DNA from 2 places in the Tistrella mobilis genome. Region 2 is predicted to be linked to the other one. Evidence: riboswitches for the same ligand, from Rfam matches in the RefSeq annotation. Region 2 holds a riboswitch; the other holds the start of a gene.

What was found. A riboswitch is a leader RNA that binds a small molecule or an ion and turns the genes downstream of it on or off. The one in region 2 is predicted to bind thiamine pyrophosphate.
Region 1: it holds a riboswitch for thiamine pyrophosphate, as region 2 does, so the genes downstream of both, thiM (hydroxyethylthiazole kinase) here and P7L68_RS09495 (ABC transporter ATP-binding protein) in region 2, are expected to answer to the same signal.

What each region holds. Positions count from the first base shown of each region.
Region 1 is NZ_CP121017.1:4,517,197-4,524,594, reverse strand. Features, by position in the region: gene P7L68_RS25995 (disulfide bond formation protein B) at 57-596, shown strand; gene P7L68_RS25990 (demethoxyubiquinone hydroxylase family protein) at 652-1,230, shown strand; TPP riboswitch at 1,269-1,388, shown strand; gene thiM (hydroxyethylthiazole kinase) at 1,489-2,298, shown strand; gene thiE (thiamine phosphate synthase) at 2,295-2,933, shown strand; gene P7L68_RS25975 (pyridoxal phosphate-dependent aminotransferase) at 2,930-4,138, opposite strand; partial or broken gene P7L68_RS25970 (HNH endonuclease) at 4,378-4,995, opposite strand; gene P7L68_RS25965 (sensor histidine kinase) at 5,092-6,501, opposite strand; gene P7L68_RS25960 (RraA family protein) at 6,623-7,333, opposite strand; gene P7L68_RS25955 (hypothetical protein) at 7,375-7,398, opposite strand, start outside.
Region 2 is NZ_CP121017.1:809,730-818,148, forward strand. Features, by position in the region: gene P7L68_RS09450 (monovalent cation/H+ antiporter subunit D family protein) at 1-1,113, opposite strand, end outside; gene P7L68_RS09455 (cation:proton antiporter subunit C) at 1,110-1,676, opposite strand; gene P7L68_RS09460 (Na(+)/H(+) antiporter subunit B) at 1,684-2,109, opposite strand; gene P7L68_RS09465 (DUF4040 domain-containing protein) at 2,106-2,759, opposite strand; gene mnhG (monovalent cation/H(+) antiporter subunit G) at 2,756-3,112, opposite strand; gene P7L68_RS09475 (monovalent cation/H+ antiporter complex subunit F) at 3,109-3,432, opposite strand; gene P7L68_RS09480 (Na+/H+ antiporter subunit E) at 3,432-3,905, opposite strand; gene P7L68_RS09485 (ABC transporter substrate-binding protein) at 4,224-5,195, opposite strand; gene P7L68_RS09490 (ABC transporter permease) at 5,236-6,015, opposite strand; gene P7L68_RS09495 (ABC transporter ATP-binding protein) at 6,012-6,800, opposite strand; TPP riboswitch at 6,798-6,906, opposite strand; gene P7L68_RS09500 (DUF192 domain-containing protein) at 7,223-7,774, shown strand; gene P7L68_RS09505 (Hpt domain-containing protein) at 7,814-8,140, shown strand; gene P7L68_RS09510 (hypothetical protein) at 8,317-8,419, shown strand, end outside.

The DNA of each region.
Region 1 (7,398 bases), 1.2 Mb from region 2:
GATGGCCCGCCCGGCTGCCCGTGTCGCCGTCCGAGATGCCGGAGAGAACCCGCTCCATGTCCCTGCTCACCAAGCCCGTCGATCTGATGGCGGCACGCCTGCGTGCCCGCGGGATCGATCCGCTGCTGCCTTTCCTGGGGGCGGCCAGCCTTGCCCTGCTGGGGGGTGCCCTCAGCTTCCAGTTCCTGGGCGGGCTGGAGCCCTGCGTGCTCTGCCTGCAGCAGCGTTGGCCGCATCTGGGCGTGGCGGTGGCTGCGGGCGCGCTGACGGCGCTTGGGCCTTCGCGGCGGGTGCAGGGCTGGGGGCTGCTGCTGATCACGGTGCTGCTGCTGATGACCGGCGGTATCGGTCTTTATCATGTTGGCGTCGAGCAGGGCTGGGTGGAGGCGAGCGCCGCCTGCTCGATGAGCACGGCCGCCGGCGCCCAGGACCTGGCGTCCCTGCGGGCTGCCATCGCCGGCGCACCACGTGCCGCCTGCACCGATATCGCCTGGTCGCTGCTGGGGATCAGCATGGCCGGATGGAATGCGCTGCTGTCGGTTCTGCTGGCGGGTATTGCCGCGGGCGGCGCGCGGCGTATCTTCAGGCATGGCTGACAAGCCGACCGGACGCTCCCTCACCGGACGATCCCCGACCGGAGACCGCCTGCAGATGACCGACCAGCCCCGCCTCAGCAATGACCGCCCCACAGCCGCGCGTGTCCTGCCCGGCGATCCCGATGCCCGCACCCTGGTCGAACGGATGATCCGGGTCGATCAGGCGGGGGAATACGGTGCCGCCCGGATCTATGCCGGCCAGCTGGCGGTGATGGGCAAGGGTCCGCATGGCGCCACCATCCGCCATATGGCCGACCAGGAACGGGTCCATCTGGAGACCTTCAACCGGATGATGGTGGAACGCCGGGTGCGGCCGACCCTGCTGTCGCCGGTCTGGCATGCCGCGGGTTTTGCACTGGGGGCGGTGACCGCGGCCATGGGACCGCGGGCGGCGATGGCCTGCACGGTTGCGGTCGAGGAAGAGATCGACCGCCACTACCGCGCCCAATCGGCGGCACTGGGACCCGACGAGGCTCCTTTGCGCGATACCATCGAACGTTTCCGGGCCGAAGAGCTGGAGCATCGAGACACGGGCCTCGCCCATGGCGCCGAACAGGCGACCGGCTACAAGGCGATGAAGGCGCTGATCGGCGCGGGCTCCAGAATGGCGATCTGGCTGTCGACCCGGATCTGATCGACGTTGACACCGTGCCCGGGCGGCGCGCAGTCTGAAGACCTCACCAGGGGTGTCCCGACAAGGGGCTGAGATTCTGCAGGGCCGCAAGGCAGCGCAGGGACCCGACGAACCTGATCCAGTTCATACTGGCGGAGGGATGGTGCGGATGGCCGGCTCCTGCAACCCCTGCGGCGCAGGGGAGACGGCGTTTCTGAGCCTCTCCCTCTCTCTGCCGGTCCGCGCCGGATCGATCAAGATCGAGAGGGAGGAACCGGAATGACCCCGCAAAGAACCGCCGGTGCCGCTGAACTCCACGCCCGCATGCAGCGGAGCGCTCCGCTGGTACATTGCATCACCAACTACGTCGCGATGAACGTGGCAGCCAATGTGCTGCTCGCCGCCGGCGCCTCGCCGGCCATGGTCCATGCCGAGGAAGAGGCGGGTGAGTTCGCAGGCCTCGCCGGCGCATTGACCGTCAATATCGGTACGCTCTCACCCGGCTGGGTCGGCGGCATGAAGGCGGCGATTGCGGGCGCGACAGCGGCCGGACGGCCCTGGGTGCTGGACCCCGTCGCCCATTTCGCGACCGGCTACCGGCGGCGGGTGGCGGCGGAGCTGCTGGCGCTCGGCCCGACGGTGGTGCGTGGCAACGCCTCTGAGATCATCGCGCTCGATGGCGGCACCAGTGCCGGACAGGGCGCCGACGCAGGCGATCCGGTGGAACAGGCGGAAGAGGCCGCGCGGCGGCTGGCACAACGCCATGCAACGGTGGTGGCGGTGACCGGTCCGGTCGATTTCGTGACCGACGGTGCACAAGCGGTCCGAATCTCGGGCGGGTCGGCGCTGATGCCGAAGGTGACGGCGCTTGGCTGCTCGCTCACCTGTCTGGTCGGCGCCTTCACGGCGGTGGCGGCCGATGCTCCGTTCGAGGCGACGGTCGCAGCGCTCGCCACCTTTGCGGCGGCAGGGGAGGCGGCGGAACGGGGGGCAGAGGGCCCGGGCTCCTTCGCCATGCGCTTCCTGGATGCGCTGCATGGTCTTGAAGCACGGGCGCTCGAGGCGGGAGAAAGGATCCGGCCGGCATGAAGCGTTTCGATCTCTCGCTCTATCTTGTTCTCGACCCCGATCTCTGCCGCGTGCGGTCGATGGTGGAGACCACCCGCGCCGCCGTTGCCGGTGGGGCCACGATCGTTCAACTGCGCGACAAGACAGCCGGTACGGCCGGGCTGATCGAGACCGGCCGGGCGCTCATGTCGGTGCTGGAAGGCACCGGCGTACCGCTGATCGTGAATGACGACGTCGAGGCTGCGGTCGCGATCGGTGCCCATGGAGTGCATGTCGGCCAGGGCGACATGCCCGCGGCAGAGGCCCGTCGCCGGATCGGGCCCCGGATGATCCTGGGCCTGTCGGTCGAGACCGAGGCGGTGGTGCGGGCGGTCGATCCGGCGGTGGTCGACTATGTGGGGGCGGGCCCCGTCTTCGCGACCCAGACCAAGCCGGATCATGAGCCGCCGACCGGTTTCGACGGCCTTGCCCGGCTGGTGGCGCTGTCGCCCGTGCCGGCGGTGGCGATCGGCGGGCTGAAGGCTGATCATGTGGCGCCGGTGCTGGCGTCTGGCGCCGAGGGACTGGCGGTGGTCTCGGCGATCTGCGGCCAGCCCGACCCCGAGGCGGCGGCCCGGAGGATCGCCGACGCCATCCGGGACTGTCGCCGGGGTTAGCCCTCCCGGGTGCCGGCAAAGAAGGCGTCGAGCCTCCGGGCCGCCTCGGCGGCGAGCGTCGGGTCGATGGCGAAGCACAGGCGCAGATAACCATCGCCGCCGGGGCCGAAGGCGGAGCCGGGGGCAAGGCCGACCCCGGCTTCTCGCAGGATGCGCACGGCGGTCGAGAAGGCGTCGTTCATGCCGCGCACGCCGAAGAACAGGTAGAAGCCGCCATCCGGCTTCACCACGGTCACTTCGGGAATGGCGGCAAGGGCGTCGAGCAGCACGTCCCGGGCAGTCATGGTGCGGGTGACCAGTGCCCTTATCCCCGGGTCGCCCTCGTTCAGGGCTGCGATGGCGGCATGCTGGATGAACGTGGCGACGCCGGTGGTGTTGTACTGGGAGAGGTTCTCGAAGATGCGGGACATCCCCTCGGGGAAGATCACCCAGCCGGCGCGCCAGCCGGTCATGCACCAGTTCTTGGAGAAGGTGTTGGTGATCAGCAGCCGGTCGGTCGGTTCGGCGACCTCAAGGAAGGACGGGGCGGGGCGGCCGCCATCGACGAACAGGCCGTAGACCTCGTCCGACAGGATCCAGAGCCCCCGGTCGCGGGCAATCCGCACCAACTCTGCCATCTGTACCTTCGGCATCATCCAGCCGGTGGGGTTGGAGGGGGAGTTGATCGCGATCGCCCTGGTCCGCGGTCCGATCGCCGCCAGCAGGTCATCGAGGTCGAGCGAAAAGCGGCCATCACTCACCCGGAAGGGCACCGGTACCAGCCGACCGTGATTGATGCGCACGATTTCGGCCAGATTGGGCCAGGTCGGCACCGGGGCGATCACTTCGTCGCCTGGCTCCAGGATGGCCTGGAAGGCCTGCATCATCGCCTGGACACCGCCGGCGGTGACGCTGAACCGCCCGGGATCGACGGCCACACGCCAATGACGGGTGTGATAGTCGGCAAGAGCCTGCCGCAATGCGGGCAGGCCGTGGGCATAGGTGTAGCGGGTCTGGCCGGCCTGCATCGCCTGCTCGGCGGCCGTGCGAATGAAATCCGGCGTCGGCAGATCGCCCTCGCCGATCCAGAGTCGGATCACCGCCGGATCTTCGCGCGCCAGATCGGCGATGTCGGCGATCTTGTTGGTGGGCATCGCGGTCATCCGCGCCGAGAGCCCAAGCCCGCCGACCATGCCGGCATCCGTGCCGCCTTCATGCCCGTTCATGATGCCTCACCCCGTTTGACACCAGTTTCAGGGCGCTGATCCTCGCGGATCACGGGCATGAACGCAACGGGCGATCAATCGTCCTCCAGCTGGACCCCCCAATACTCTCCCTCGGTCATGTCGGGAGGGAAGGCGCGGCCCTGGGCCTCGCTCTGGATGGCGCGCAGGGTGGTCTGTGCGGCAAGTGCCCCATCCATCGCATCCTCCTCGGAGCGGATGTCGGGGAGCCCGGCAAAGTTCAGGTAGTCGCGCCAGCTTGGATGCAAATTGCCGGGCGGAAAGTGGCGCCCGGCTTCCTGGAGTTCGGTCAGGTCCGGGGCTTTGGGCACCGACCTGAGGGTCAGACCGCACTGCTCGGGCGTTCGGGCACCCTTGGCGGTGTTGCACGCCGTGCAGGCGGTGACGACATTCTGCCAGGTCGTGGTGCCGCCTCGGGCGCGGGGGACCACATGGTCGAAGGTCAGCTCTTCCGTGGCGAAACGCCGGCCGCAATACTGGCAGCGGAAACGGTCGCGCAGGAAGACGTTGAAACGGGTGAAGGCCGGGCGACGGTTCACCGGCACATAGCTGCGCAGCGAGATGACGCTGGGCAAGCGCATCTCCAGGCGTGGGCTGTGCACCACGGAGTCGTATTCGGAAAGGATGTTCACGCGATCGAGGAATACTGCCTTGATCGCGTCCTGCCACGACCACAGGGACAGCGGAAAGTAGCTGAGTGGTCGGTAGTCGGCGTTCAATACCAGCGCCGGACAGGTGCTCGCGGATAGGCCCACAGGCTCCGTCTCCCCTGAACCGGGCGGGCGTGGAGGACGCCCGCCTCGCGATCTTATGGTATCAGTGATTTGTGATGCTTGCATGAAAGATCAAGAGCCTGTGCGCGGGCAGGCCTGGCATCCATGTGGCATGGTTTCAACTGCAGGGGGATGTGGTGCGGGCCATATGGAGAAACAGGCTCAGGCGACCGGCAGCCTGAGCGTGATCGCGGTGCCGACACGACGCTGACGCTCGATCGTCACGCTGCCGTCCATGGCCTCGGCCAGACGCCGGCTGATTGCGAGCCCGAGACCGGTGCCCTCGATGCTTCGCCGGACGACGTTGCCGCCCCGCTCGAAGGGTTCGAACACCCGGTCGATCGCCTCGGGCGGAATGCCGATGCCGTCATCGCTGACGGTGATCGCGATCATCTGCCGGCCCGGTTCGGAGGTCCTGCGGGCGGCGACGGCAATATGACCGTCCTCGGGCGTAAACTTCACCGCATTGCCGAGGAGGTTGTTCAGGATCTGGCCAAGAGCACGGTGGTCGGCCGCCACCGCCGGCAGGCCCGGGGGCAGATCGACCAGCAGGGACTGGCGTTTGGCGGCAGCCTGGGGGCGGATGGCGGTGAGTGCCCCTTCAATCGCGCGGGCAAGATCGACGGTGCTGATCTCGACATCCGTGCGGCCGCTTTCGATCCGGGCGACATCGAGCAGATCCTCGATCAGCGCCTTCAGCATCTGCCCGGACTGGTGGATATAGCCGGCCTGTTCGGAGTAGCGGCGGAAGGTGGCGGCATCCGACCCGAACAACTGGTCGCGGATGATTTCGGAATAGCCGAGGATCGCGTTCAGCGGCGTGCGCAACTCGTGGCTGACCTGGGCGAGGAAGCGGCTCTTGGCGTCGTTGGCCGCCTGGGCATCGTGCAACGAGCGTTCCAGCCGGGCATTGGTGACCGTCAATTCATCGACCAGGGCGCGGATCCGCCCGGCATCGCGGGCCTGCCGGTCCAGCAGCTGCCGGTTCTCGATATTGAGCCGCAGCATATCGGCGATCCAGCGGTGGTGGCGGCCGGCGAAGTTGCCGAAAACAATGAGGTAAAGAATATAGCAGATCGCTACCGACACATCCTGCCCCTCGTGACGGACAAGCAGGAGGGCGATGGGTGGAATGGCCAGCGGGACCATGAAGGCGAGCAGCATCGCCCGGTCCATCACATAGGCGATGCCGACCGACGAGATCGCCAGCAGGACCGATATGGCGATCATCGTGGCGCCCGGGTTGTCGAGCGTGAGACCGATCGCAACGCCAAGCCCCCAGCCGAAGGACGCCACGGCGATACCGCCGGCGATCATGATCCGCTGCGCTTCAGTCACCGCGTCGGCTTCGGCCGCGCGCAGGACGAGGACGGCACTCGGGATCCGGATCGCCGAAATTGCCCACATGAGGACCACCCAGCCGATCGTCCAGAGATGATCGACATAGGGCCACATCAGGGCGGCGGCCGCAGCTGCCCCCGGGAAGGTGGCGATTGCGGCGCGCCTGGAGAGTTCGGCCTCCATCGCCACCCGGGCGTTGCGCAGGCCGTCGCGTATGTCCCGCTCTCCCATCCGTCTCCGTCGTCCACCGCCATGATCAGGTGCGTACATCATGGCGACAGCCGGGGAGGGAAAGTCAATCGGGACCGGCAGAAACCGTGCGAAGTGGGGCAGGCTCGCCCGCCCTGATCCGTCAGGGCCTGGGGTCGACCTTCAGGGCGAAGCGGTTATAGCCGTGCCGGCGGCGTGCCTCGGCCAGGGGGATGCCGGCGCGGACATCCGCGATCACCCGGGCTTCCATCGCTTCCACCTCGCGCACCAGTCCGGCGACTTCGGCGCGACGCGCTGCGGGCACCGCCACCACGCCCGAATCGTCGCCGACCAGCCAGTCGCCCGGTTCCACGCGCGTGCCCCCCATCGTGACCGGCACCTGGACCGCCACCATGCGCACCCGGTTCTTGCCCGACTTCATATAGGCGGTCAGCGAGAACATCGGATAGTCGAGGGCCATGATCTCGGTGGCATCGCGGCAGGCGCCGTCGATCACCGTGCCGGCGATGCCGCGGCTCTGCGCCAGTGCCGACAGGATGTCACCCCAGACCGTGCACCAGGTGCGGCCGTCATTGGCCAGGGCCACCACATGGCCCGGCGGCACCTGTTCGATGTAATCGGCGGCTGGGGCCGGCTCGCCCGGGGCCACCGGTTCGAAGGCGACGGTGAAGGCCGGGCCGCAGACCCGATGGCCGGGCTTCAGCGGCCGAATGCCGAGGAGGCCGTTGTTGTAGCCAAGCATGTCGAGCACGTCGGAAACCGCGGCGGTCGAGGCGCGCGAGAGCACGGCAAGGACACCGGCATCGTCGAGCGGCAGGGTGTCGGCGGTGGCGGCGGGGCTCTGGTCGGTCATGGGGATGGTTCTTCCATTGTCGTCGGGTCAGGGGACAGGGATCAGGCGGCGTCTGAGGCGAGGCC
Region 2 (8,419 bases):
CAGCCCCTGGAGATGTTCAAGCCGCGTGCCGCCCAGGCGGACGGCGATCAGGCCCAGCGCCAGGAACAGCGCCGCCTTCATCACGCCGTGATTGACCAGATGAATGAGGGCGGCCGAGACGCCGTGCTGATTGCCCAGCGCCAGGCCCAGCATGATGTAGCCGATCTGCGCGACGCTGGAATAGGCGAGCAGGCGCTTGACGTCGACCTGGAAGATCGCGACCAGAGAGCCCGCGAACATCGCCAGCACCGCAAAGGGGATCAGCGTCCAGCCGAGCGGCATGGCCTCGAAGGCATAAGAGGCGCCGAAGACCGAGACGATGAAGCGCAGCAGCACATAGATGCCGACCTTGGTCGCGGTCGCCGCCTGGAAGGCCGAAACCAGCGAGGGCGCGAAGGCATAGGCGTTGGGCAGCCAGACATGCAGCGGGAAGAGCGCGATCTTGATCGCAAGCCCGATCACCAGGAAGGCGAAGCCCGCGACCACCACCCGGCTGCCTTCGACCGCCGGCAGGCGCTGAGCCAGATCGGCGATGTTGAGCGTGCCGGTCATCATGTAGATCAGGCCGATGCCGATCAGGATGAAGGTCGCGCCGATCGTGCCGATGATCAGGTACTGGAAGGCGGCGGAAAGCGCACGCCGGTCCGGCCCCATGGCGACGAGCGCATAGGTCGACAGCGAGGTGATCTCGATGAAGACGTAGATGTTGAAGGCGTCGCCCGTCGCCACCATGCCCGAGAGGCCGGCAAGTGCCAGCAGGTACATGGCGACGAAGGCGGGAATGCGCTTCGCGGGGATTTCGGCCGAGATCGAGGCGGGGGCATAGGGGGCGCAGATCGCGGCGATGCCCGAGACCAGAAGCAAAGCGAGGCAGGTCAGCAGGTCGATGCGGTATTCGATGCCCCAGGGCGGCGCCCAGCCGCCCATCTCATAGGAAATCGGCCCCTGGTTCAGCACCTCGATGGTGAGGGTGACGGCGCTGGCGAAGCTCGCCAGGCTGACCAGGACCAGCACGGCATAGGCGAAGCTGCGCCGGCCGGCGATGGCCACGAACAGAGCGGCGACCAGGGGCGTGGCGACCTGGAGCGCCGGCAGATGGGTGACCAGGCTCATGGACGGCCCTTCCCTTTGCGGGGCGCGCTCTTGCGGCGGCTCATCGGCCCGCGCTTGGGCGCGGGCGGGCGGGGTGCCGCCGCCGGGCGGGCGGCCTGCTTCGCGGGCTCAGGGGGCGTCACGCGCGGCGTGGCGCTGCGGGGCAGCCAGCCCAGCCGGCGCTTGGCCTCGCGGATGGTCGGCGGCATGGCGTCTTCCGCACGCTCGTCGGCCATGTCCATGGCGATGGTCTTGTCCTCTTCGACGGTGCCGTAGGCCTCGCGGATGCGCACCACGATCGCGAGGCCGACCGCGGTGGTCGCGATCGAGACCACGATCGCGGTCAGGATCAGCACGCTGGTCAGCGGGTTGGAGTAGGTGTTCTCGGAAAAGGGCACGCCGTCGATCAGATAGGGCGCAGTCGCCCCCCGGATCTTGCCCATGCTGATGTAGAGCAGGAAGACGGCGGTCTGGAACATGCTGAGGCCGATCAGCTTCTTCACCATGTTCGTCCGCGCGATCACGGTGTAGAAGCCGGCCATCATCAGGAAGACGGCCATCCAGTAGTTGAAATGCTCGAACACGCCCACCTCAGCTCCGCCGTTCCGAGAAGGTGAAGAAGATCAGGATCATCGAAGCTGCGACGGCCAGGCCCACGCCCAGTTCCACCACGATGATGCCGATGAGCAGGCCGAGCTTCGGGTCGTTCGGCGCGAAGGCCGCGTACTCCAGGAAATTGCCCCCGAAGAACAGGGTCACGAAGCCGGTGCCGACGAAGAACAGGGCGCCCAGCGGGGCCAGGATGCGGCAGACCGAAAGCATGCCGATGCGCTGCCGGTCGGTAAGGCCGAAGATCAGCGCGTAGAGGATCAGGCCGGCGGCGACGATCACGCCGGCCTGAAATCCGCCGCCCGGGCCGTACTCGCCGTGGAACTGGACGTAGAGCCCGAACATCACGATGAAGGGGATCAGGACCTTCGAGACGACGCGCAGGATCAGGTAATGGTCGCGCATCATGGGCGGTTTCCTCCCCTCGCATCCTCGTTCTGTCCCTGGACCGAGGGATCCGTCTCCTCGGCATCGTCGCGCTCGGCATGACGACGGCGGCGGCCGAGCGTGGCGGCGCCGCCGCCCAGGATCATGGTCACCGCCAGGGCCGCCGTGAACACGACCACCGTCTCACCCATGGTGTCGTAGCCGCGATAGCTGGCCAGCACGTTGGTCACGATGTTGGGAATGCCGTGCTCGGTGACCGAGCCCTCGATATAGCGCGGCACGGTATGGGTCTGGACGGGGGCCTCGGGGTCGCCGAAGGCCGGCATGTCGGCCGTGGCATAGAGCAGGGCGGCGCCGGTGGCGACCACCGCGATCATCGGCAGCACGGGTTTGTGGCCGCGATCTTCCTCGCGCCCGGTCAGGACCAGGGCGGCCAGGAACAGAACGGTGGAGATGCCGGCCCCGACCGCCGCCTCGGTGAAGGCGACGTCCATGGCATCCAGCACCATCCAGAGGGCGGCGATCAGCAGGGAGTAGGCGCTCTGCAGCAGCACCGCGGTCAGCAGGCTGCGGGTCCGCACGATCGCGATCGCGATGCCCCCCAGCATCAGCAGCAGGGCCATGTTCAGCAGATCGGCAGTCAGGATCGACCAGGGTCCGATGACGATCACGGGCGCGTCTCCCGATGGGCACCGGCAGACGACGGTTCGGGCGTATCGAGACGCCGGCCGGACGGCTTCACGCCCGACACCAGCGCCGCATTGGCGACGATGTGCGAGGCGGTGGGCGAGGTGAAGAACAGGAACAGGCCGATGATGATCAGCTTGGCCGTGACCAGGGTGAATCCTGCCTGGACACACATGCCGGCCAGCATCAGCCAGGCGCCGAAGGTGTCGATCATGCCGGCCGGATGCAGACGGGTGTAGAAATCGGGCATCCGGACCAGGCCCACGGCACCGGTGATGACGAACAGCGCGCCGCCCAGGATCAGGGCCCAGGAGATCAGGTCGATGACCAGTGTCATGCGCGGCCTCCCTTGCGCTTCGCGGCGGCATCCATCTCGTCGGCGGCCACGTCCTCGGTGGTCAGGCTGCGGAGGTGGCGGTGGCGCAACAGCTTCAGGATCGCGACGGTGGCGATGAAGTTGATCAGCGCATAGGTCAGCGCCAGGTCGAGGAAATGCGGACGCTCGGTCAGAAAGCCAATCACCGACAGCAGCAGCACGATCTTGGTGCCGATGGCGTTGGCGGCGAGCACCCGGTCGAAGAGGGTGGGGCCCAGAACGGCGCGGGCGAGGCCCAGCACCAGGGCGACGACAAGGGCGGCGGTTGCGGCGATGAACATCAGACGCGGCCCTCCAGCGCGGTGCAGCGGCGATCCATCTCACCCTCGTCCATGCCGTCCAGCGCACTGGAATGCAGGGCATGGGCGACGATCATCCCGCCTTCGAAATCCACCGACACCGTGCCCGGTGTCAGGGTGATCGACTGGGCGTAGATCACCCGGCCCAGATCGGTCGTCTGGCTGGTGGGCACCCGCTTCCAGGCGGGATCGATCGGGGCCAGGCCCCAGACCCGCTTGAAGACGTCGATGTTCGATTTGATGATCTCGACCGACAGCCAGAACCAGTAGGGGATTGCACGCGGCAGCATGCCGAGCGGCGCCCCTTCACGGTCCAGGATGCCGAGCCAGTGTGCGATCCACACCGAAAAGGCGCAGGACAGCACGCCGAAGCCGATGATCAGCGGCTTGTAAATGCCCGACATCAGCAGCCAGGTCGTGAGCAGTGCCAGAAACAGGCCGAAGGCTCGCGCCACCGCAGTCTCCCCTGAGTGGTTGGTCTCCTTTACGGCAAGGAGGCGCCGGCGCGCCACCGGCCGAAAGTTGTGTTCAGCCGGACGCGAAGCGGAGATGGCGCATGCAGAGCGCGTGTCCGTCCCGTCGAACAGCGTCCTCCCTGGCCCGCGTTTTTCCCAGGAAACCCGGGACGGGTCAAGGAAATCCGGACGAATTAAGTCCGATAAGTCCTTGGCATAGCATGAGACCGGCGGGGGGCGTGGTAAAGACGACGCCCGCTTGCGGCACATGGTCGCAAGCGGGCGTTTCAGGCTTGATCAGACGGATGACAGGCCCGGTCAGCGCCAGTCCTGGGCGTAGGCTTCGACCGGCTTCGGGCTGTCGATCAACCCCGCCTCGTGCATGAAGGCGGCGAAATTGCGCCAGCGGCCATGGTCGAGTGCGGCGGGGCTGTGGGCGAAGCGCGGCAGCGTCGCCTCCAGCGACTGCCGGTTGCCTTCGTCCGCAATCTCGGGCCGACCCTTGATGTACAGCTCCCAGGACTGATCGGGGTGGTTGATCAGGAATTGCACGCCCTTTTCCAGGGCGCGGTTGAAGGCGGCGAAGCGCGGATCGGCCGCCTTGTCGGCGCGGGCGGCCACGACCAGCTCGTCATAGGGCGGCACGCCGTGCTCTTCCACCAGGAAAGCGCGACCGGGGCGGCCTTCCAGTGCCATCTGCACCAGTTCGACATTGCGATAGGCACCGATCACCGCATCCACCTGCCCCGACATCACCGAGGGGGCGAGGGCGAAGTTGACGTTGATCAGGGTGACGTCGTCGATGGTAAGCCCGGCACTCGCCAGCATGCGGCCGAGCAGCGCGTCCTCGAAACCTGCGACCGAATAGCCGATCCTGCGGCCCTTGAGGTCGGCCAGCGTCTTCACCGGGCCGTCGGCCAGCGTGATGATGCTGTTGAGCGGGGTGGCGACCAGGGTGGAGACCCGCTTCAGCGGCAGGCCTTCATGCACCATGGCGATCAGCTGCGGCTGATAGGTGATGGCAAGATCGGCCCGGCCGGCGGCGACCAGCTTGGGCGGGTCCGACGGATCGGCCGGGGCGATCATCTCCACCTCCAGCCCTTCCTCGGCGAAATAGCCCTTTTCCTGGGCGACCAGCAGGGGGGCGTGGTCGGGGTTCACATACCAGTCGAGCAGCAGGGTCAGCTTTTCGGCCGCCTGGACGGCCGGGGCGGCCAGGGTGGTGGCGGCAACCAGGGTGGCGGCCAGCACACGGCGCATGCCGCGCCGCGTGGGAACACGCTGCGTCATGGGGCATCTCCTCCGGGAGTGATGATATGGATGCGGGGTGTCAGCTTCGCTGGCCGCCGTCGAGCGCATCCGCCTGCCAGGGCATGGCGGCGCGCAGCGCCCGGTCGACCACGAGATAAAGAACCAGGGTCAGGACGACCAGCACGGCGAGGGCCGCGAACATCTGGTCGGTCTTCATCCGGCCGTTGGCATGCAGCATCAGATAGCCGAGGCCGGCGGAAGAGCCGACCCATTCGCCGACCACGGCCCCGATCGGCGCCACCGCGGCCGCGACCCGGAGCCCCGAGGCGAGGGCCGGCAGCGCGGCGGGCAGGCGGATGAGCAGCAGGCTGCGCCGGCGCGATGCGCCCATCACCCGGGCCATGTCGAGCCAGCCGGGCTCGGTGCGCCTCAGCCCGTCCAGAAAGGCGACGGCGACGGGAAAGAAGATGATCAGCGCGGCCATCACGATCTTGGGCGCATAGCCATAGCCGAACCAGAGGGTCAGCAGCGGGGCAAGCGCGAAGACCGGCAGGGCCTGGGCACCCACCATCACCGGCATCATCCAGCGACCGAGCCGGGGGGCGCCGGCGATCGCCAGTGCCGAGGTGACGCCGATGGCGGTACCGGCCCCGAGCCCCAGCGCGATTTCCAGTGCGGTAACCGCGGCGTGATCGGCCAGCAGCGCCCGATTGGTCCAGATCGCCTGCGCCACCTGATCGGGAGCGGGCAGCAGGAAGGGCGGAAGGTCCGTGGCGAGCACCGCCGCCCACCAGATCGCGATCAGCCCCGCAACCGCCACCAGACCGCGCCACCAGGCGCCCGAAGCCTGTCCGGTCATGACCGCACCTCCAGCACCGCCATCAACCGGGCGAGCCGGTCGCCCAGATCGGGGGCATCCACCGGGCGCGGCACCGGTCCGGGCGGCGCCGTGACTGCCATCGGCCGGGCCGGGTTGCCGGTCAGCACCACGATCTCGTCGCCCATGCGCAGCGCTTCCAGCGGATCATGGGTGACCAGCAGCACGGTGCGGCCGCGCAGCATGCGGCAGGCCAGATCCTGAAGCCCGTGGCGGGTGACGGCATCGAGCGCGCCGAAGGGTTCGTCCATCAGCACCACCGGCCGGTCTTCCATCAGCGTGCGGGCCAGGGCCACCCGCTGGCGCATGCCGCCCGAAAGAGCTGCGGGGCGAAGAGCGGCGGTGCCGGCCAGGCCCAGCCGGTCGAGCAGGTCGAGCGCCCGGGCACGATCGGCTCTCCGGCCACGCAGCCGGTCGCCCAGCGTGACATTGTCGATGACCCGCGCCCAGGGCATCAGCAGATCCTGCTGGGCCATCCAGGCGATCCGGCCATCGAGAGGCCGGCCGTCGGAGGCCGTGACCCGGCCGCGTTCCAGCCCCGCGACATCGAGGCCCGCGATCAGGCGCAGCAGCGTGGTCTTGCCCGAACCGCTGGCGCCGAGCAGCGCCGTGATACGGCCGGCGGTGATATCGAGGCTGAGCCCGTTGGTCACCAGCCGCCCGCCCGGGCGGATGGTGACATCGGCGAGATGCAGGGCAGGCGCCTGCACCCGGACCGCGGGCTCTGCGGTCAACGGATGGATGAGGGGACGAATGTCGTCGGGCATGGCATGCGCACTTGTTCCTCCGCCGGTGCGAACCGGATCAGGTTCAGGGGTCGTTCCGAACCGGGAACCTCTCAGCCGCCGCACCGCGGCTCCCCCCAAGTGAAGGCCGAACTATGCACCGGCGGTATCCAGGGTGCAAGATCCCATGGCGCACCTTGCGTCATGCGCGTGTTTTGGGGGGTATCGAGCGTTCCGGTTGCGCGCGACGCCGGGCCGGAGTATGACCGAAGACGCAGCCCGGCCGTCTTCCCGTTCGGATGACCCCGTCCGGAGGTCGGCCGCGGCGCAGGCTCCGCCACGTCCCCCGACCGCACCAAGCCGCGACGGCCGACGCGACGACCGCTTTCCGGGTGTATGTCCTGTACATCTCCGGGCAGGCAGGCGACGGTAACGGCCACGTGAGCCCCCGACGAGGAACGCGTATGCTGGACCAGGTCCTGAACCGGTGCCGTGCCGGCCACCGGGCATTGCTCTGTCTGCTGATCGCAACCATGATGCTGGCCGCAAACTGCGCCTGGGCGTGGCCGGCGGTGGCGGCGAGATCATGGCCGAGCGCGGTGATCCAGGCTCAGGCCCTGCCGGAACAGCCGCTGGAGCCGCTGGCGATCCGTCCGGCCGAGGGCGGCAAGGCGCGCATGTTCCGGGTGGAGGTCGCCCGATCGCACGAGGCGCGATCCATGGGGCTGATGTTCCGCTCCGATCTCGATGCCGATCGCGGCATGCTGTTCGTCTTCCCCGAAGGCAGCCAGCCGACCATGTGGATGCGCAACACCTATGTGCCGCTCGACATGCTGTTTCTGGACGCCGAGGGTGTGGTGGTCGACATCGCGGCCGATACCGTGCCGCTGACCGACACGCCCATCGGCTCCAAGCATGCCGCACGTGCGGTGCTGGAACTGAATGCCGGCACCGCCCGGCTGCTCGGCATCCGGCCGGGCGACACGGTGGTGCATGCGGAATTCCCGCTAGACTGATCGCCACGCCCCGAAAGAATGCCGGTGAAGGAGATGCCGGTGGAGATCTTCGACCTCGACCAGCTCAGATCCTATACCCTCGGTGACCGGGATCTCGAAGACGAGGTCTTCGGCCTGTTCGAGGCGGGGGCGTTGGACTATCTGGCGGCGCTGGATGCGGCTCTCGGGACCGGCGGCGAGCCCTGGCGGCGCGCGGCCCATGGCTTCAAAGGCTCCGCCGCCAATCTGGGAGCCAGGGCGCTGGCCGCCGAACTGGCCGCGGCCGAGCCGCTGGCGACGGCCGATGCCGCCGCCCGGGCGGCGGCGCTGCATGCCATCCGCCATCTTTTCGAGCACAGCCGGGCAGTGTTCCACAATCGGCCGTAATCCCGCCTCAGGTCCATAATCCCGCCTCAATCGCCTGATGCCCCGACATGCTCTTACCCCGGCGCGCGGAAGATGCCATATGCTGATCCGCGGCGGCGGCGCTGCGCCGCATTGCCACGGCGCCGTCGCGCCGCATCGTCTGTTTCAGGACCGCGACCATCCCGAGGACCCTGCCCATGCCGCCGCCCAAGCCGGCCGGAACCCGACGCTATCTGATCACCCTGGCGGCGACGGAAACCCCGTCGACCGGACGAGGGCTCGCGGCCGCCGCCGCCGATA